Regions from separate parts of the Salipiger sp. genome, predicted to be linked through region 1. Evidence: riboswitches for the same ligand, from Rfam matches in the RefSeq annotation. Region 1 holds a riboswitch; the other holds the start of a gene.
The links. Region 1 has a riboswitch for cobalamin ahead of AC6RA4_RS11215 (TonB-dependent receptor plug domain-containing protein). Riboswitches for the same ligand answer to the same signal wherever they lie in the genome.
Positions count from the first base shown of each region.

Region 2: it holds a riboswitch for cobalamin, as region 1 does, so the genes downstream of both, nrdH (glutaredoxin-like protein NrdH) here and AC6RA4_RS11215 (TonB-dependent receptor plug domain-containing protein) in region 1, are expected to answer to the same signal.

Region 1 covers NZ_JBYNAH010000079.1:3,546-13,620, reverse strand. The annotation lists gene ftsL (cell division protein FtsL) at 1-62, opposite strand, end outside; gene rsmH (16S rRNA (cytosine(1402)-N(4))-methyltransferase RsmH) at 62-1,054, opposite strand; gene mraZ (division/cell wall cluster transcriptional repressor MraZ) at 1,056-1,565, opposite strand; cobalamin riboswitch at 2,259-2,446, shown strand; gene AC6RA4_RS11215 (TonB-dependent receptor plug domain-containing protein) at 2,592-4,538, shown strand; gene AC6RA4_RS11210 (ABC transporter substrate-binding protein) at 4,525-5,361, shown strand; gene AC6RA4_RS11205 (FecCD family ABC transporter permease) at 5,358-6,335, shown strand; gene AC6RA4_RS11200 (ABC transporter ATP-binding protein) at 6,332-7,081, shown strand; gene AC6RA4_RS11195 (TatD family hydrolase) at 7,190-7,996, shown strand; gene AC6RA4_RS11190 (MBL fold metallo-hydrolase) at 7,993-8,793, shown strand; gene AC6RA4_RS11185 (AEC family transporter) at 9,237-10,075, shown strand, end outside.
Region 2 covers NZ_JBYNAH010000083.1:1,232-11,306, forward strand. The annotation lists gene nrdE (class 1b ribonucleoside-diphosphate reductase subunit alpha) at 1-1,251, opposite strand, end outside; gene nrdI (class Ib ribonucleoside-diphosphate reductase assembly flavoprotein NrdI) at 1,236-1,649, opposite strand; gene nrdH (glutaredoxin-like protein NrdH) at 1,653-1,877, opposite strand; cobalamin riboswitch at 1,979-2,169, opposite strand; gene AC6RA4_RS11550 (GlxA family transcriptional regulator) at 2,661-3,701, shown strand; gene AC6RA4_RS11555 (FAD-binding oxidoreductase) at 3,733-4,815, opposite strand; gene AC6RA4_RS11560 (aromatic ring-hydroxylating oxygenase subunit alpha) at 4,822-6,060, opposite strand; gene AC6RA4_RS11565 (LysR family transcriptional regulator) at 6,216-7,088, shown strand; gene AC6RA4_RS11570 (GcvT family protein) at 7,203-9,764, opposite strand.

The DNA.
Region 1 (10,075 bases):
TAGGCCCAGAAAGCGAGGCCGATCAGGCCCAGGAACGTGGTCACGTAGAGCAGCGTTCGCATCAGCGTTTCCCCTTGAGCTGAGGCATGTTGAGCTTTTCCGCGCCGATCTCGCCGGCGGCGGCATCGGTGCGTTTGCCGATCCGGAGCCGCGCCGAGCGGGCGCGCGGATTGGCGGCCAGTTCCTCGTCATCCGGGCCAACGGCCTTGCGGGTGACGAGGACGAATTGCGGATCCTCGGTCTCGGTGGCGGGCGCGTAGCGGCTCACCGTGTTGAGCTTGCCCGAGCGCGCCTGGAAGAAGCGCTTGACCATGCGGTCCTCGACCGAGTGGAAGGTCACGACGCAGAGCCAGCCGCCGGGTTTCAGCGCCCGTTCGGCGGCCATGAGGCCACGCCAGAGCGCGCCATACTCGTCGTTCACCGCGATGCGCAGCGCCTGGAAGCTGCGCGTGGCGGGGTGCGACTGGCCGGGCTTGGGACGCGGCAGGCAGGCCTCGACGATCGCCGAGAGACGCGCGGTGGTCTCGATCGGCTCCTGGTCGCGGGCCTTGACGATGGCGCGGGCGATGCGGCGCGAGGCGCGCTCTTCGCCGTAGGTATAGAGAACATCGGCCAGCGCCGTCTCGTCGAGGCGCTTGACCAGGTCGGCGGCGCTCTCGCCCGACTGTTCCATGCGCATGTCGAGCGGGCCGTCCTTCATGAAGGAGAAACCGCGTTCGGCGATGTCGAGCTGCATCGACGACACGCCAAGATCCAGCACCACGCCGTCGGCGTCGCTGACGAAGCTGTCCATGTCGGCGAAATTGCCCTCGACCAGTTCCAGCCGGCCGCCATACTCGCCGATCCACTCCTGCGCCATCTGGTGCGCCAGCGGATCGCGGTCGATGCCGATGACCTTGTCGGCGCCGGCGTCGAGCAGGCCGCGGGAATAGCCCCCTGCCCCGAAGGTGCCGTCGACCCAGGTGCCGCTGACCGGCGCCACGGCCTCGAGCAGAGGCCGCAGGAGAACCGGAACATGCGGCGCGCCGTTATCGTGATCCGCCGCAGGTGCCATCTCAGATCTCCTCGTCCTCGTCGTCTTCATCGAGCAGTTCCAGCGGATCGCCGTCGAAATCGGCCAGCTCGTCCTCGGTCTCCTCGAGGTCGGCCTCGTAGGCCGCGGGCTCCCAGATCTGGAAGGTGTCGACGGTACCGATGAACTGCGCTTCGTTCTCGAGCGCGATCTTGTCGCGCAGCTTGACAGGAATCACGATCCGCCCGGTGTCGTCAACGCTCGACGTGACCGACTGGGCCGAGATCAGCCGCTCGAGCAGGCGCCGCTTGCGCGAGCCACGCTTCATGTTGCTGATGCGGTCCTCGATGGCCTCGATTTCCTGGATGGTGAAGCATTCGAGATACTTGCGGCGCTGGTCGCCGTAAACGATCACGAAATTGGGGTTCAGACCGTCGGTCCAGTCCGGGTCACCGGCTTCGAGGACACGGCGAAAAGAGGCCGGGATAGACACCCTGCCCTTGCTGTCGACCTTATGCCGACTTTCGCCTCTGAACCTCAGCCTGCGGCCCAATGTCCCTACTCACAGCCCCCTGAAACGAAATACGGCGGGTTGATCTGCTGCCACCGATCAACCCGCCGCCTTGACCCGCTGTGCGGGCTTGTCCAGCTGCGCGCGCCACCTGGGGGGATGTCTGCTCGCTCGCGCGCCGGATCTCTGTGTTACGATGAAGGGCGGGTGCCTGTATGAACCTGCTCTTTTATTGTTCTGGGTGTTTGCCGGGGCGTTGTTGTTTGCCCTCTGTCCCGTCCCTCATCGTGGTTAAAGGTATGACATGGGAATTCATGGGAGGCAACGGGGAATTTCGGGAGATGGCACAAGTTCTTGTTCGCAGACCCTGTGAAAAACAACATCTAGGGTGCTGTTTCGCCAAAACTCACAAACATGTGGTGAGCGGGAACCTGCGCGCAACTATATATAGTCACGCTGTCGTGAAGATGTCACGGGCCATAAAATCCCAAAAATGTTTTGTTGCGAAATGCACATTTTTCGGCATCTCAGTCACAGGCCAGATTCGACTGCGGGAAACCCGGTGAATCGCCCTCGAATCCGGCGCCGATACCCTCCCGAGACCACGTGGGGGCAGTATTTCCCAAATCAGTTCCATGCAATCCCATGCCCGGTGCCATCCATTCCCATGCGGCCCCGAATCCACGTCTTCCGAGACGGCACCAAGGAAGCACTTGTGCGGTGAGGCGAGCCGGACTAAGCGGAGCGGGCCTCGGTTCCGGGCCTTGTCCGGAGAATAGGGAACGCGGTGCAAACCCGCGACTGCCCCCGCAACTGTGAGCGGCGAGTGCGACCGGCATATGCCACTGGGCGATACGCCCGGGAAGGCCCGCGTCGCGCGATGACCCGCAAGTCAGGAGACCTGCCAAGGTGATCACCCTCCCCACGCGCGGGGCGCGCATCGGGGTACGGTCTTTCCGTTCGTGGTGACAACCGCACCGTTCACGGGAGCCGGGGTGTCCCCCGACCTTTCCGCGAACACCACGACAGCCGCCCCCTGCCCGGGGGCCGATATGGAAAGGATGGACCATGAAGAAACATGTCCTCACCTCCGCCTCGGTGCTGGCTCTGAGCACCACGCCGCTGCTCGCGCAGGACGACAGCTATTACGAACTGCCGACGCTGATCCTCAACGTGGGATTTGAATCCACCACACCGCTGCGCACCGGCGTCGCCGTCGACGTGCTCACCGAGGACGACCTGCAGGACGAGGCCGACACCCGCGTGATCGACATTCTCGCCCGCCAGCCCGGCGTGACGATCCGCTCGAACGGGCCGCTCGGCACCAATGCCGGTATCGCGATCCGCGGCGTGTCGCAGCAGAACATCGCGGTGCGCATCGACGGCATCGACGTCTCGGATCCGTCGGGCACGCAGGTGGCCTACGATTTCGGCGGCCTCACCGGCGGCGATATCGGCCAGATCGAGATCCTGCGCGGCTCGCAATCAGCGCTGGTCGGCTCCGAAGCCATCGGCGGCGTGATCAACATCACCACCAAGCGCGCCAAGCGCGACGGGCTCAGCGCCGAGGGCTTCCTCGAATACGGCAGCTACGAGACCTTCCGCTCCGCCGCGACGCTCTACAACAAGGGCGAGGGCCACGAGACCGCGGTCACCCTCTCCTACGTGAAGACCGACGGCTTTTCCGCCGCCGACGAGGACGGGCTGAACTACGGCACCTCGAACCCCACCGACAAGAACGACGAGGCCGACGGCTTCGAGGCGCGCCGCCTGAGCTTCTCGGGCAGCTACGACCTTGGCGGCGGCGCGGCCCAGCTGCAGCTCTCCGGCTTCGCCGAGGAATCGCAATACGATTACGACGAGAGCGCTTCTGGCCGGGTGTTCGACGGCTCGCCCGACGACGTGACCGACCGCGAGCAATACGGCCTGCGCGCCGCGCTGCTGTTCTCCTCCGACATCTTCGACCACGAGGCCTCGGTCAGCTGGTACCACACCGAGCGCACGCTGCACGGCACCTCGCTCGACAGCTATGCCGCCGACACGCCGCCCTATAACGGCACGCCCTACCCGTTCCGCTTTGCCTATGAAGGCGCGCGGATGAACTACCGCTACCAGCTGGGCTTCTCGCCCAGCGCCACGACCCGCGCGGTGGTCGGCGTCGAGCGCACCGAGGAGTACTACAAGGACGACATCTCGGGCGCGTCGAGCTGGGGCCCCTATGGCAGCAGCCAGCGGCAGGAGAGCAGCGTCAACTCGCTCTTCACCGAGCTGACCGCCAGCCCGACCGACGACATCGACCTGAGTTTCGCGCTGCGGCAGGACACCCATTCCGAGTTCGGCGGCTTCACCACCGGGCGCCTCTCCGCCGTCTGGCGCGCGGCGCCCGACCTCACCTTCCGCGCCAACCTCGCCAACGGCTACCGGGCGCCCTCGAATTACGAGCTCTACGACGCCTATTCCGGCAATGCCGATCTCGAGCCCGAGACCTCGGTGAGCTTCGACCTCGGCGTCGAGAAGCGCTACGGCGATAGCGCCTGGGTGCGCGCCACCGCGTTCTGGATCGAGGCCGAGGACATCATCGACTACTCCTATACCAGCTACCAGTACGTGCAGGCCGACGGCGTCAGCAGCCGCGCGGGTCTTGAACTCGCAGGCGCGGTCGAGGTGAACGACCGGGTGACGCTCGACGGCAGCTACACCTGGACCGACAGCTGGACCACCGCCTCGCTCGACAGTTCGGGCTGGCAGGTCTCGGTGCCCGAGCACGCCTTCTCGCTTGGCGTCACCGCCGACCTCTCCGACCGCGCGCGCCTGCGCGTGAGCGGGCTGTACGAGGCCGACCGCGAGGAGCTCGACGATTACGGGCTGGTGAACACCACCTTCAGCTATGACGTGACCTCGGACGTGCAGGCCTATTTCCGCGTCGAGAACCTGTTCGCCGAGGACTACCAGACCGTTCCGGGCTACGGTCAGTCCGGTCGTGCCTATTACGCGGGGATCCGTGCGAGCTTCTAAGCTCATATGCTTCGCCGCCGCGCTGTCATTATTGACCGGCGCGGCGGCGGCCGACGGCGCGGGCCCGGCCCGTGTCGTCTCTCTCAATGTCTGCACCGACCAGCTGGCGCTGCTGCTGGCGGCCCCCGGCCAGCTGGTGTCGGTCTCGCCCCTGGGCCACGACCCGCGCAGCTCGGCGATGGCCGCAGAGGCCGCCGCCCTGCCCGCCAATGCCGCCCATGCCGAGGAGATCGTGCTGCTCGAGCCCGACCTCGTGCTCGCCGGCACCTATACCGCGCGCGCCGCCACCGACATGCTTGAACGGCTCGGCTACCGGGTCGAACGCTTCGCCCCGGCCAACGCCATCGAGGACGCGCGGCAGAACCTCCTGCGCATGGGCGCGCTGCTTGGCCGCGAGGCCGAGGCCGAGGCCCTGCTGGCGCGCTTCGACATACGTCTCGCCGATCTGCGCGACGCGCCCGAGAGGCGTCCGCTGGTGGCCTATTACCTGCCCTTCAACGAGACCGCCGGGGTGCAATCGCTCACCGGCGAGATCCTCGCCGCCGCCGGCATGGCAAACATCTCCGAGGCGCGCGGCCTGCCCTATGGCGGGCGGCTGCCGCTGGAGGAGCTGGTGCTCGCCCAGCCCGACCTGATCCTCGTGGGCCAGCCCTATGACAGCCCCTCGCAGGCGACCGCACTGCTGCAGCACCCGGTGCTGCGCGCCACGGGCCGCCTGCGCGAGATCCCCGACGGGCAGAACTGGATCTGCGGCACGCCCTTCCTGCTCGACGCGGTCGAGGCGATGCGCGAGCTGCGCCGCGACTGGGAGGCGGCGCAATGAAGCTGGCGCTGACCCTCTCCGCCCTCGTGCTGGCGCTGGTTTTGGCCTCGCTGTCGCTGGGCTATGCACCGCTGCCGCTTTCGGCGGTGCTGGGCGGCGTTCTGGGCGCGGGCGATCCGCTGCATGTCATGGTGATGCAGGAAATCCGCCTGCCCCGCACCGCGCTCGCAGCCCTCGTGGGCGCGGCGCTCGGCCTCTCCGGGGCTGCGATGCAGGGCTACCTGCGCAACCCGCTGGCCGAGCCCGGATTGATCGGCGTCTCGGGCTCCGCGGCGCTCGGCGCGGTGATCGCTTTGCAGACCGGCCTGTCCGCCGCCTTCGCCCTCGCCCTGCCGCTGATGGCGCTGGTCTTCGCGCTCGGTGCGGTCGCGTTGATCCTGCTGCTCGCCGGCCCGCGCGGCGGATCGCTAACGCTGATCCTGGCGGGCATCGCGGTCTCGGCGCTCGCGGGCGCGCTGACCTCGCTGGCGCTGAACCTGTCGTCGAACCCCTACGCCACCTTCGAGATCGTGTTCTGGATGATGGGCTCTGTCGCCGACCGCTCGCTCACCCATCTCGCCCTGGCCGCACCCCTGGTGGCGCTTGGCGGCGCGGTGCTGCTGACGCTGGGCCGCGGGCTCGACGCGCTGACGCTGGGCGAGGACGGCGCACAGGCGCTTGGCGTGTCGATGACGGCGCTGCGGCTGAAGCTGCTCTTCGGCACCGCCGCTGCCGTGGGCGCCGCCACCGCCGTCGCGGGTGCCGTGGGCTTCGTCGGGCTCGTGGTGCCGCACCTGCTGCGCCCGCTCTGCGGCGCGCGTCCCTCGCGGCTGCTCTGGGCCTCGGCGCTTGGCGGCGCGGCGATGCTGCTCGCCGCCGACATTGCCGTGCGCCTGATCCTGCCCGAGCGCGACCTCAAGCTCGGCGTCGTCATGGCACTGATCGGCGCACCACTGTTCCTGCACCTGATCTACAAGACGCGGAGGGGCGGATGAGCCTGCTGTCGCTCGAAGCGCTCACCGTCAGGCGCGGCCCCTGCCCGGTGGTCGACGGCGTGAGCCTTAAGATCGCGCCGGGAGAATGCGTCGGCCTGATCGGCCCCAACGGCGCCGGCAAGACCACCCTGATGCGCGCCGCCCTCGGCCTGATGAAACACGAGGGCCACTCTTCTCTCACTGAGCTGCCCGCCCGCGCCCGCGCCCGCGCCGCTGCCTGGCTGCCGCAATCGCGCGAAATCGCCTGGCCGGTGACGGTCGAGACGCTGGTGGCCCTCGGCCGCCTCCCGCATGACAGCCGCGCCGGCGACCTGCGCGCCGAGGCGGTCGGGCGCGCGCTCGAGCGCATGGGCCTCACCGCCTTCGCCCGGCGCCGCGCCACCGAGCTCTCGGGGGGCGAGCAGGCCCGGGTGCTGATCGCCCGCGCGCTGGCGCAGGAGGCACCGCTGCTGATGGCCGACGAGCCCATCGCCGGGCTCGACCCGGCGGCGCAGATCGCCACGCTCAGGGTGTTCGAGGATCTGGCCCGCGAGGGCCACGCGGTGCTGGTCTCGCTGCACGACCTGACGCTGGCGGCGCGCCACTGCACCCGGCTGATCCTGCTCGACCGCGGCCGCATCGCCGCCGATGGCCCGCCGCTCGAGGTGCTGAGCGAGGCCCGGCTGGCCGAGGTCTTCCACCTGCGCGGCCACATGCTACAGACCGAAGACGGCCCGCTCCTGCAAGCGCTCGACGTGCTGGGCTGAGGCGGCTGCCTGCCCTGTAAGCGCGCGGACCGGCCCGCACCGCCCACGCGCCGCATCCGCTTGACCCTGCCGGCGGCTTCGCCCAAAACCGGCGCAAAGGACATGACCATGACCACCCCCCTGATCACCGACAGCCACTGTCACCTCGATTTCCCGGATTTCGACGCCGAGCGCCCGGACGTCATCTCCCGCGCCGTCGAAGCCGGCGTGCACCGCATGGTGACGATCTGCACCCGCCTGCGCAACGAGCCGCAGGTCCGCGCCATCGCCGAGGCCAACGACCCGGTGTTCTACGCCGCCGGCACCCATCCGATGAGCGCCGCCGAGGAACCTTTGGCGACGGTCGACGAGCTGGTCGCCCTGTCGCAGCATCCGAAATTCGTCGGCATCGGCGAGACCGGGCTCGACTACCACTACACCGCCGAGAGCGCCGAGGTTCAGAAGACCTCGCTCGGCATCCATATCGAAGCGGCGCAGGAGACCGGCCTGCCGCTGATCATCCATGCCCGCGCCGCCGATGATGACATGGCCCGCATCCTCTCCGAGGCCTATCGCGCCAAGCCCTATTCCTGCGTCATGCATTGCTTCTCCTCCTCGGCGGAGCTCGCCAAGGCGGCGCTCGATTGCGGCTTCTACCTGTCAATGTCGGGCATCGCGGCCTTCCCGAAATCGAAGGAGCTGCGCGAGATCTTCGCCAGCGCGCCGCTCGAGCGCATCCTCGTCGAGACCGACAGCCCCTACCTCGCCCCGCCGCCCTATCGCGGCAAGCGCAACGAGCCCGGCTACAGCGTCTACACCGCCAAGGTCGGCGCCGAGAGTTTCGGCCTCTCCTACGAGGATTTCGCCCGCGCCACCGAGGAAAACTTCGAGCGCCTCTTCGCCAAGGCCGCCGCGTGGGCCCCGGAGACCGCATGAACGAGCTGCGTTTCACTATCCTGGGCTGCGGCTCCTCGGGCGGCGTGCCGCGTCTCGGCGGCCACTGGGGCGAATGCGACCCGGCCAACCCGCGCAACACGCGGCGGCGCTGCTCGATGCTGGTCGAGCGCGACGGCCCCGACGGCACCACGCGGGTGCTGATCGACACCACCCCCGACATGCGCCAGCAACTTCTCGACGCAGGCATAGGCCATCTCGACGCGGTCGCCTGGACCCACAGCCACGCGGATCACACCCACGGGCTCGACGACCTGCGCCAGATCGTCTTCAACCGGCACGACCGGCTGCCGGTCTGGGCCGATGGCGACACCCAGAACGCGCTTCTGGCGCGGTTCGGCTATGCCTTCGTGCAGCCCGAGGGCAGCCCCTACCCGCCGATCCTCGAGATGCACACGATCGGCGAGTGCCCCTTCACCATTCAGGGCGCCGGCGGCCCGATCACGCTGACCCCGTTCGAGGTCGACCACGGCAGCATCGATGCGCTCGGCTTCCGCATCGGCAAGGTGGCCTACCTTCCGGACGTGATCCGCATCCCCGAGGCGAGCTGGGCGCATCTTCAGGGGCTCGACTGCTGGATCCTCGACGCGCTGCGCCGCACCCCGCACCCGACCCACGCCCATCTCGATCTGGCGCTGGAATGGATCGCCAAGGCGCAACCGAAAGAGGCGGTGCTCACCAACATGCATATCGATCTCGACCACGACATCGTCGCCGCCGAGACCCCGGACCACATCCGCCCGGCTTATGACGGCATGGTCCTGCGCTATGCGCTCTGAGCCCACGCCCGTCCAAAGCCCCCACAAGACACGTCCCACCAAACCTCACCGCCCCGCGCCGCACCCTGGTCTTCTCTACGTCCCAAATACTCACCTCGCCCCCATCCGCCCTTGCCACCGCCGGGCCAGCAGCGCCGCAGCCCCGCGCCCGCTCCTGACTGAGCCTCACCGCCCCGCACCGCGCCCCCACCTTCTCTACGTCCCAAATACTCACCTCCACCCCGTCCGCCCTTGCCACCGCCGGGCCAGCAGCGCCGCAGCCACTCGCCCGCCCCTGACAGAGCCTCACCGCCCCGCGCCGCGCCCCCACCTTCTCTACGTCCCAAATACTCACCTCCCAGCCAGCCGCCCCTCCCGCCGCCGGGCGAGCTGCACCACGCCAAACCGGCGCACCCCCGGCGACGCGCGCAGCGCGGCGCAACACCTCTCCCCAATAGACTGACATGCAAGCGCTTTTCGACATCATCCTCCCGGTCTTCCTGGTCATCGGCGCCGGCTACCTGGCGAGCTGGCGCGGGCTCCTGCCCGACAACGCCGTCGACGGGCTGATGGGATTCACCCAGACCATCGCCATCCCCTGCCTGCTCTTCACCGCGATCTGGCAACTCGATCTGGGCGCCAATTTCTCCCCGCCGATCCTGTTCTCCTTCTATCTCGGCGCCGCCACGGGCTTCGCCGCCGGCCTGCTCGGGGCGCGCTACATCTTCGGGCGCGACTGGGAGGACGCCGTCGCCATCGGCTTCGCCTGCCTGTTCTCCAACTCGCTGCTGCTCGGCCTGCCGATCACCGAGCGCGCCTACGGGCCGGATGCGCTCTCGGGCAATTACGCCATCATCGCCATGCACTCGCCGTTCTGCTACGCCATCGGCATCACCGCGATGGAGATCGCCCGGGCCCGCGGCACCGCGCTGCGCCGGCTGCCGCTGACCGTGGGACGCGCGATGTTCCGCAACGGGCTGGTGATCGGGATCATGATCGGCGTCGCCTTCAACCTCGGCGACGTCACCCTGCCCGACCCCGTGATGCAGGCGCTCGACATGATCACCCGCACGGCGCTGCCCGCGGCGCTCTTCGCTTTGGGAGGCGTGCTGTTCCGCTACCGCCCCGAGGGCGATTTGCGGACCATCCTCTATGTCTGCGCAATCTCGCTCGGTCTGCACCCGGCGATCACCTTCGCGCTCGGCCAGGGCTTCGGCCTGTCGACCGACTCGCTGCGCTCGGCGGTGATGACCGGCGCGATGGCGCCCGGGGTGAACGCCTATGTCTTCGCCAACATGTACGG
Region 2 (10,075 bases), on a different contig from region 1:
GATGTTGAGCGAGCCCAGGTTGCACGAGATGTCGGTGCCCATGCGGGCATAGCTGAGATCGTCGTTGAACTCCGAGGCCTCGTTGACCTGCAGGATCTCGGAGCACAGGTTCGACATGGTGATGCGCCCGTCGATCGGGTTCATCCGGTTCACCGTGTCCTCGAACATGATGTAGGGATAGCCGCTCTCGAACTGGATCTCGGCCAGCGTCTGGAAGAACGAGCGGGCGTTGATCTTGGTCTTCCGGATGCGCTTGTCCTCGACCATCTCGTCGTATTTCTCGGTGACCGAGATCTCCGAGAACGGCACGCCGTAGATCTTCTCCACGTCATGCGGCGAGAACAGGTACATCGGCTCGTTGCGCTTGGCGAGCTCGAAGGTGACGTCGGGGATCACCACGCCGAGCGACAGCGTCTTGATGCGGATTTTCTCGTCGGCATTCTCGCGCTTGGTGTCGAGAAAGCGCAGGATATCGGGGTGGTGGGCGTTGAGATAGACCGCCCCCGCGCCCTGACGCGCGCCCAGCTGATTGGCGTAGGAGAAGCTGTCTTCGAGCAGCTTCATGATCGGGATGACGCCGGAAGACTGGTTCTCGATGCCCTTGATCGGCGCGCCGTGCTCGCGGATGTTGGTCAGCATCAGGGCGACACCGCCGCCGCGCTTGCTGAGCTGCAGCGCCGAGTTGATGCCGCGGCCGATGCTTTCCATGTTGTCCTCGAGCCGCAGCAGGAAGCAGGAGATCAGCTCGCCGCGGCTCTTCTTGCCGGCGTTGAGGAAGGTGGGCGTGGCGGGCTGGAAGCGGCCCGAGAGGATCTCTTCCATGAACGACATGGCGAGATCCTGATCGCCGCGCGCCAGCGCCAGCGAGACCATCACCACGCGGTCCTCATAGCGCTCTAGGAAGCGTTTCCCGTCGCGGGTCTTGAGCGTGTAGGAGGTGTAGTACTTGAACGCGCCGAGGAAGGTCGGGAAGCGGAACTTCTTCTTGAAGGCGGCGTCCCAGATCTGCTGCAGGAACGCGCGCGGATAGGCCTCGAGCACTTCAGCCTCGTAGTAGCCCTCCTCGACGAGGTAATCGAGCTTCTCGTCGAGCGAGTGGAAGAACACCGTGTTCTGGTTGACGTGCTGCAGGAAATACTGCCGCGCGGCCATGCGGTCGGCCTCGAAGCGGATATGGCCGTCCTCGTCGTAGAGGTTCAGCATCGCATTCAGCGCGTGGTAGTCGAGCGTCTCGCTCATGCGGTCAAGCATTCGGTCCCCCAGAAGGCGTGCAGCCCGTCTCTGACGCGGGCAATGTCGGTGAGCGTGCCGGCAAGCTCGAACTTGTAGAGCAGCGGCACGGAGCATTTCTTGGCGATGACATCGGCGGCGAGGCCATAGGTGGCCCCGAAATTGCGGTTGCCGCCGCCGATGACGCCGCGCAGGCGGCGGCGGTTCTCGGGACCGTTCAGAAAGCGGATGACCTGCTTGGGCACCGCGCCGCGGCCTTCACCGTCGGCATAGGTGGGGCAGATCAGCACGTAGTCCTCGGGCAGCTCCGGCAGCGCCGCCTTGGGCGAGACGGGGATGCGGCTGGCCGCCATCCCGAGCCCGTCCACGAAGCGCGCGGTGTTGCCGCTGGCCGAGGAGAAGTAGACGATCCCCGGCATGGTTCAGGAGGCGAGCGCGCCGATCATGTCGGGGCGGAAGCCCGACCAGTGGTCTTCGCCGGCGATGACCACGGGCGCCTGGCGGTAGCCAAGCTCGGTCACGCGCGCCATCGCGTCGGCATCCTCGGTGAGGTCCACCACGTCGTAGGGCAGGCCGCGGGCATCGAGGGCGCGGGTGGTGGCGGTGCACTGCACGCAGGCGGGCTTGGAATAGACGATGATCGACATGGGCGGCGTCCTCTTTGTGGCTGGCGGGCGAGGACGCGACTTGGGCGGGTCAGCCGCGCCGACCCGGTTCCGTGACACGCCCCGAACCCACCGTTCGTGGTCAAATCCTGTTGCTTCCGGCAGGTCTCCTGACTTGCGGCTCGGCGCGTTGACCAGCCTTCCCGGGGCGAGGCCCCAGTGGCGCGATTGGTCGTGCTCGCCACTTACAGTTGCGGGGGCAGCGCCGGCGTTTCACCGGCTTCCCTCTTGCCGGCGGATGATTCCGTCGGACACCTGAAGCAACTATATCTAGACCATGTAGCCTGAGGTGCGTCAATATGCAGTTGTGCAACGGTTCGGGGCACAAGAGCTTGTGTGCCCTTGCGGGCTTGGGAATCGGATGTTTGTGGGGGCGGATTCTTTCGCTGGGGGCGGAAATTGGGTGCCTGATTTATGGGCGGACGGGCGAATGCTTGCCTTCGGACTTGCTCGACGGCGCTGTGCTCGATCCCCACTCCCGCGCGGAGCAGAGGCCGCAGGCCGCCGCGCATCGCCGGCCCGCCCCCCGGGCTGGCGATTTTTTGACGTCGGCGCAGAGTTGTGAGGTCCTTCGGATTTGGCCGGGATAAACCAAGAGGTTCGTGACGGCGGTCGCCACCCCGCGGCCCGGCGATGCGCGGCGGCGCTTGCAGCGCCTTGGTTCCGCGCGATCCCCGTTCCAATGCCGGGTCTACGACCAAGGCCACATTGCCCGCCTCCCGGGCAACCTGTAGATTCGCGCCATCCGCTGTGAAGGATGCCGACATGGCCGTACCCTCCAAGACCCCCGCCAAGCGCCTGAGCGTCGCCTTCCTTCTGGCCGACCGCTTCACCCTCTCGGCCTTCGCCAATTTCGTCGACGTGCTGCGCCTCGCCGCCGACGAGGCCGATCTCTCGCGCCCGATCCTGTGCGACTGGGTGGTGCTGTCGGACAGTCTCGAGGCGGTGCGCTCGTCCTGCGGGGTGCGGGTGCAGCCCGAGAAGCGCCTGCGCCATGCCGGGCGCTACGACTATATCGTGGTGGTCGGCGGGCTGATCGGCGACAGCGCCGCGCTGGGCCCCGAGGCGCAGGGGTTCCTGCGTCGGCAGGCCAAGGCCGGCGTGCCGCTGGTGGGGCTCTGCACCGGCGTTTTCATCCTGCAACGGCTCGGGCTGCTCAAGGGCTACCGCTGCTGCGTGAGCTGGTTCCACCATCAGGATTTCCTCGACCAGTTCGAGGCCGAGACGCCGATCTCGGATCAGATCTTCGTCGTCGACCGCGACCGCCTGACCTGTTCCGGCGGGCACGGGGCGGCGCATCTGGCGGCCTTCCTCGTGCAGCGCCATGTCGGGCAGAACGCCGCGATCAAGAGCCTCAACATCATGATGATCGACGAGGCGATGAGCGGTGAGCGTCCGCAGCCCGGGCAGGCCACGGCGCGGCGCGCCGGCGATGCGCTGGTCAAGCGCGCGGTGCTCAGGATGCAGCAGAACCTAGAACATCCGAAGACGGTGGAGGAGCTGGCGCGCGAGCTGGAGGTGGGGCGGCGCACGCTCGAGCGGCGCTTCCTCGCGGACCTGCGTCAGACGCCGCTCAAGGTCTATCTCGATCTGCGGCTCGAGCGGGCGCTGCAGCGGCTGCGCGGGTCCGATGCCACGATCACCGAGATCGCGCTGGCCTGCGGCTTCTGCGACGGGCCGCATCTGTCGCGCACCCTCAAGGCCGAGCGCGGCGTGACCCCGGCCGAATACCGCAAGGCGCAGGCGGGGCAGGGGCGCGAGGAGGCGCAGCCGCCAGTGGGCGTGCTGATGCGCGGCGCGGAGTGACCGCGCCCACGCGAATTTCAGATGAGCGAGATCAGAGCTCGACGGTGACCTTGCCGCGCGGGTTCGAGCAGCAGGCGAGGATGTAGCCTTCCTCGATCTCCTCCTCGGTGATGCCGCCGTTGTGCACCATGTGCACCTCGCCCTCGAGCTTCTTGACCTTGCAGGTGCCGCAGACACCGAAGGTGCAGCCCGACGGGATCGCCACGCCGGCGCCGCGCGCCGCGGCGAGCACGGTGTCGGTCTCGGGGCCGGAGGCGGTGACGCCGGAGATGTCGAAGGTGATCTCGGCCTGCACGTCTTCTTCCGGCAGGTCGTCTTCCGGTACCGGGGCCTCGACCAGTTCGGGGCCGGGGGTGCCGGGCGCCTGGAAGCTCTCCTGATGGTAATGCTCCATGTCGAAGCCGAGGCCCGCCAGCGCTTCGCGCACCGCGGTCATGAAGCCCTCGGGGCCGCAGCAGAACACTTCCCGCTCGAGATAGTCCGGCGCCATCAGGCCAAGCATCAGCTGGTTGAACTGGCCCTGGTAGCCGGTCCACGGCTGGAACTTGTCACGCTGCTCCACCACCCAGCGCAGATCGAGCCCCTCGATGCGCGAGGCCATATGCTCGAGCCGCTCGCGGAAGATGATTTCCGACGGCGTGCGGGCGCAGTTGACGAAGACGATGTCGCAGGTGCGGCCACGGTCGTAGAACTCGGTGGCCATCGACATCATCGGGGTGATGCCCGAGCCGGCCGAGATGAACAGGTACTTCTTGGCCGGGTGCTCGGACGCGGTGAAGCGCCCGCCCGGGCCGAGCGCGCGCAGCGTCATGCCCGGCTTGAGGTTGTCCATGATCCAGCGCGTCCCGATGCTGTCGGGCTGGGCCTTCATCGTCATCGTCAGCGACAGCGGACGCGAGGGCGAGGAAGAGATCGTGTAGGTCCGGTAGAGCGGCCCGCCGGGCACCGGCAGTTCCAGCGTCAGGAACTGCCCGGCCTTGAAGTCGAAGGGCCGGCCCGAGGGCGACTGGAAGCACACGGTGATGACATTCGCCGTCTCGGGCAGGATGGAGACGCATTCCAGCGCCTCGTCGTCGGTCCAGTGTCCCGATGCGGCGACGAGGGAGGTGGTCATGGGCAGTTACTCCGCTGCGAGGGTGGCGGGGGCGTGGGCGGTGCGCATGCGGCCGAGATACCAGTTCACGAACTGGATCACGCCGTCTTCGTGGGTGGCCGAGTAGGGGCCAGGCTCGAAGGCGGGCGAGTTGATGCCCTGCTGGTTGTCCTCGACCACGCGGCGGTCTTCGTCGTTGGTGTGCTCCCAGACCGTGGTCAGGTTCTTGAGGTCGTAATCCACGCCCTCGACCGCGTCCTTGTTGACCAGCCAGGTGGTCTGCACCTCGGTCTCCTGCGGCCCGATCGGGGTGACGCGGAAGGTGATCGAGTGATCGCTGAGGAAGTGGTTCCAGGTCGTCGGGTAGTGGAACATCAGCAGCGTGCCGGCATCGAGGAACGGGATCTGGCCGAGACGCTTCTGCACCGCGATCTTGCCCGATACGGTGTAGCTCTCGGCGCCATCCAGCAGCGGCATCCGCGCGACGCGGAACTGGCCGCCGTCATCCATCTTGAAGCGCGACGGCGCACCGGCGGCCTCGAGGCGGCTGAAGTGCTTTTCGACCTTCTCAGGGAAGGTGCCGTCGGCGCTGACGCCGGTGATGGTCGGATCCTCGGGATAGGTGCGGCAGAGGTCGGGGTGGTTGCCGGCGCAGTGATAGCACTCTCGGTTGTTCTCCCAGACCAGCTTCCAGTTGCCCTTCTCGATGATCGTCGACTGGAACGCGACCTTGGCGTCCGACAGGTCGTGCACGCCAAGATAGGGGCTCACGGTCTCGGCGAAGCCATCGAAGGCGGGGGCATCAGTGGCAAGGCAGATATAGACAAGGCCCGCCACGGTGCGGCAGTGCACCGGCTTCAGCCCGTGCTTCGACGGGTCGAAATCGGGGCCCATGTCGCGCGCCCAGAGCAGCTTGCCGTCGAGGTCGTAGGTCCACTGGTGGTAGGGGCAGGTGAGCTTGGCGACGCGGCCCTGCGCAGCCGAGCACAGCACCGAGCCGCGGTGGCGGCACGAGTTGTGGAAGGCGACGATCTGGCCCTTGCCGTCGCGGATCACGATGACGTCGTAGGCGCCGATGCGCAGGCGCTGGTAGGCGCCGGTCTTCTCGAGCATGCAGGCCGGGAAGGCATAGAGCCACTCGCGGTACCAGATCGTCTCGAGGTCGGCCTCGTAGATCTCGGGCGAGGTGTAGAACGGTTGCGCAAGCGCATGGCCGGGACGGTGCTGGCTGAGCAGTTCGGAGAGCGGGGCGGTCGGGCTGGCCATGGCGAAACTCCTGTCGCGGGAGGGCTATTTCGGCGCACAGAGCCATCCTAGTCCGAAATTGGCAATTGGCAAAATCCTCATGTGGGTTTAGTTCAATTCATGTCACGGCGGCATTTTGCTCGTTTGCGACATCCCCAGCCTGAAAGCGACGTCCAGTGCCCAAACCCTATGACTTGCCGTCCCTTGGCGATCTCGCCTGTTTCGAGGCCGCTGCCCGAAATTTAAGCTTCAAACTGGCCTCAACCGAACTCAACGTCACGCCGGCGGCGGTGAGCCATCGCATCAAGGCGCTGGAAAACGAGCTGGGACAAACGCTTTTCAACCGCCAATACCGGGGTGTCGAGCTGACCGAGGCCGGGGCGCTGCTGTTTGTCTCGCTGCAAAGGGGATTCGAAACCATCTCGGACAGCGTCACCCGGATTCGCAGCCGGCACGACCGCACCGGGGTGTCGCTGGCGGCCACCACCGCGATGAGCGGGCTCTGGCTGACCCCGCGCCTGGCGGCGTTCTGGAAGGAGCATCCGGGCGTCGCGATATCCCAGCTCATCCAGGACGACCGCAAGCCGCAGGGGGTGGACCTGTCGATCCACTATGGCGATCCGGACGCGGAGGATGACGAGACGCGGGTGCTCTTTCGCGACCGCATCCTTGCCCTCGGCACCGAGCAGTTCGCCAGGACCTATGGCATCACCCGGCTGGCGGATCTTTCCGACGTGCCGCTGATCCACACCCAGTCTGGCGTGAACCCCTATACCGAGTGGTCCGAGTGGTTCGCCTATCTCGACCGGCCGGCGCCGCGCGGCCCGGGGTTTTTCCTTAACAACTACCTCATCTCGCTGCAGGCCGCGGAAGATCATGTCGGCGCGGTGCTGGGCTGGGAAGGGCTGCTTGGCGGTCATCTCGAAAGCCGCCGACTGGTGCCGCTGGTGCCCGACGAGATGCCCTCGCCGCACCCGTTCTACCTCCGCATCCACGGCCGCGCCTCGGCCAACGCGCGGCTCTTCGCGGACTGGTTGGCGGAGCACTGAGCGGGCGCGGCGGCGTCGCCTTGTTCCGCGCCGGACAGCGCTCGGGAGACAGCCCTAGAAAGACAAAACCGGCGAGCCAGAGCCCGCCGGTCAGTCGTGCCTCGTGGTGCCGCGTCAGCTGCGCGGCTTGAGGTTCTCGGGATCGTAGAGCGGGGCGTAGCCGATGCCGGCGACCTCGACCTCGAAGGGCTCGTCAAAGTAGGTCACCTTCAGCTTGCGCCCCAGTTCGCAATACTCCTGCGGCAGGTAGGCCAGCATGATGTTCTTGCCCACGCTCGGGCCGAAGGCCTGAGAGGTGGTGTAGGAGCGGCGGCCGAGGCTGTCGATCAGCACCTCGTCGGTCTCGGGGTCCATCACCGGCATGGTGTTCACCGGGTAGCGGGCCACGCCCTGACTGTCGATGTTGTCGTGCATGACCAGCGTGCAGAGCATCGCGGGCTGGTGTTCGCGCGCCTTGAACTCGACATGCTTCGCCTTGCCGCGGAAGTCCGCTTCCTTGACCTTCGGACGCGCCAGCGCGGCCTCGATCAGGTTGTACTGGGTGTGCAGGTCGGCGTTCTGCAGACGCAGCGACTTCTCGAGGCGGCGCGAGTTCGCGTAGGTCTCGACCCCCATCGCCATCACGCCGGTTTCACGCAGCGCATCCCAGACGGCGAGGCCGTCCTCGTAGGGCATGTGCAGTTCCCAGCCCTGTTCGCCGACATAGGAGATGCGGAAGGCCGTGACGGTCTTGCCCGCGATCTCGATCGGCTTGATGGCCGCGAAGGGGAAGTTCTCGATGTCGAGCCCGGCCGGGTCGGCCACCACCTTTTTCAGCGTCTCGCGGGCGTTCGGGCCCCAGATGCCGATGGTGGTGAACTTCTCGGTCACGTCGGTGATGGTCACGTCGAGCCCGCGGTCCTGCGCGGTGCGCTTCATGTACATCAGGTCGCGCGGGCCGGCATCGGCGCCGTTCACCATGCGGATGCGGTCGCCCATGCGGAACACGGTGAAGTCCGCCCGCACCATGCCCTCGTCATCGAGCATGTGGGTGTAGATGCCCTTTCCGATATTGGCGTCGCCACCGATCTTCGCGGCGCAGAGCCACTCCATCAGGGCCACGTGATCCGGGCCCTCGATATCGGTGATGTGGAAGTGCGACAGGTTGATGATCGCACAATCGTTCGACATCTCGAGCTGCTCGGCGTTGGACACGCGCCAGAAGTGGCGGTTGTCCCACTCGTTTTCGCGCACCGGCACCTGGTCGGCGTATTTTTCGAGCAGGTGCTCATTGGCCGCGTAGCCATGCGCCCGTTCCCAGCCGCCAAGCTCCATGAAGTAGCCGCCGAGCTCGACCTCGCGCTCGTAGAACGGCGAGCGGCGGATGCCGCGGGCGTTGCCGAAGGGTTCGCGCGGGTGGACCGGCGGGTTGTAGATCTTCTTGGCGGTCTCTTCGCAGCGGCCCCAGATGAAATCCTCGCTCAGCTGGAAATCCTGGAAGCGCGCGTAATCGATGCCGTGATGGTCGATATGGGTGCGGCCGTCGGTCATCCAGTCGACGATCAGCTTGGCCATGCCGGGCGCGTCCTTGACCCAGATCGCCACGGCGTACCACAGGCCGCGCACCTTGCGGCTTTCGCCCATCGAGGGGCCGCCATCGGTGGTGGTCTGCAGCAGGCCGTTGAACGAGTGGCTCTCGTTGAAGCCAAGCTCGCCGAGGATCGGGGTGAGCTCCATGGCACGTTCAAGCGGCTCGATCACGTCCTCGAGCTCGAGGTCGCGCATCGACGGCCCGAGGCGGGCCTGGCCCTTCTCGAGAATGTCGCGCGGGTGCACCATGCGCGGCTCTTTCTCGTAGTAGTAGCCCCACTCGATCTGGCCGCCCTCGGTGGTCTCGGGATCGCCGGTGTCGCGCAGGTAGGCGGAGTTGCCCTGGTCGCGGAGCAGCGGACGGCCGATCTCGAGGCCGGTGCCGGCAAACTCATCGTAGGGGCCGAAGAAGGTCAGCGGGTGGTCGACCGGCATCACCGGCAGATCCTCGCCCACCATGTCGGCGATCAGGCGGCCCCAGAGGCCGGCACAGACCACGACGTGATCGGCCATGATGGTGCCGCGGTGGGTTTTCACGCCCACGACGCGTCCGTTTTCCTGGATCAGCGCGAGCGCCGGGGTGTTGGCGAAGGCGCGCAGCTTGCCGGCCTTTTCGCCGGCATCCACCAGCTTGCCCGCCACGGTCTGCGAGCGCGGCACCACGAGGCCGGCATCCGGGTCCCACATGGCGCCCTGGATCTGGTCTTCCTCGAGCAGCGGGAACTTCTCCTTGGCCTCGGCGGCCGAGATCATCTGCACGCGGGTGCCGAAGGCGCGGCCCGAGTCGCAGCGGCGCTTGAGCTCTTGCATGCGCTCGTCATCGCCGACGCGCGCAACTTCGAGGCCGCCGATGCGCGAGTAGTGGCCGAGCTTTTCATAGAAATCGACCGAGTAGGTCGAGGTCCAGGTGCTCAGCAGGTCGTGGCTGGTGACGTAGCAGAAATCCGAGGCGTGGCCGGTCGAGCCGATATCGGTCGGGATGGCGGATTTGTCGATGCCGACGATGTCGGTCCAGCCGCGCTCGATCAGGTGGTGCGCGACAGACGCGCCGACGATGCCTCCGAGGCCGACGATAACGACGTTTGCGCGTTCAGGAAACGAAGACATGGTGCGTTCCACTTGTCTTGAGATGGTGTCGAAACTTTCCGATGCCGGGGCATCGGTGGCTAGCGCTCGACCGGCATTCACCGGACCGAAAACGACGACCCGCGGCCCGGATCGGCGAAGGGCGGGCAGGCCGCCAAGGGGGGCAGGGCAGGGGCGGCACGGGAGGGAAGGGGGCGTGCGCCGCGGTTGCCCTAGAGATACGCCCGGGGAGGCGGGCGCGAAACATGGAGGGCAGACTTGCAGCAAAGCGGTGGCGAAAAACAGGACGATTGCGTCAATGCGGGATGATCGCTACGACAGCCTATCAGGAA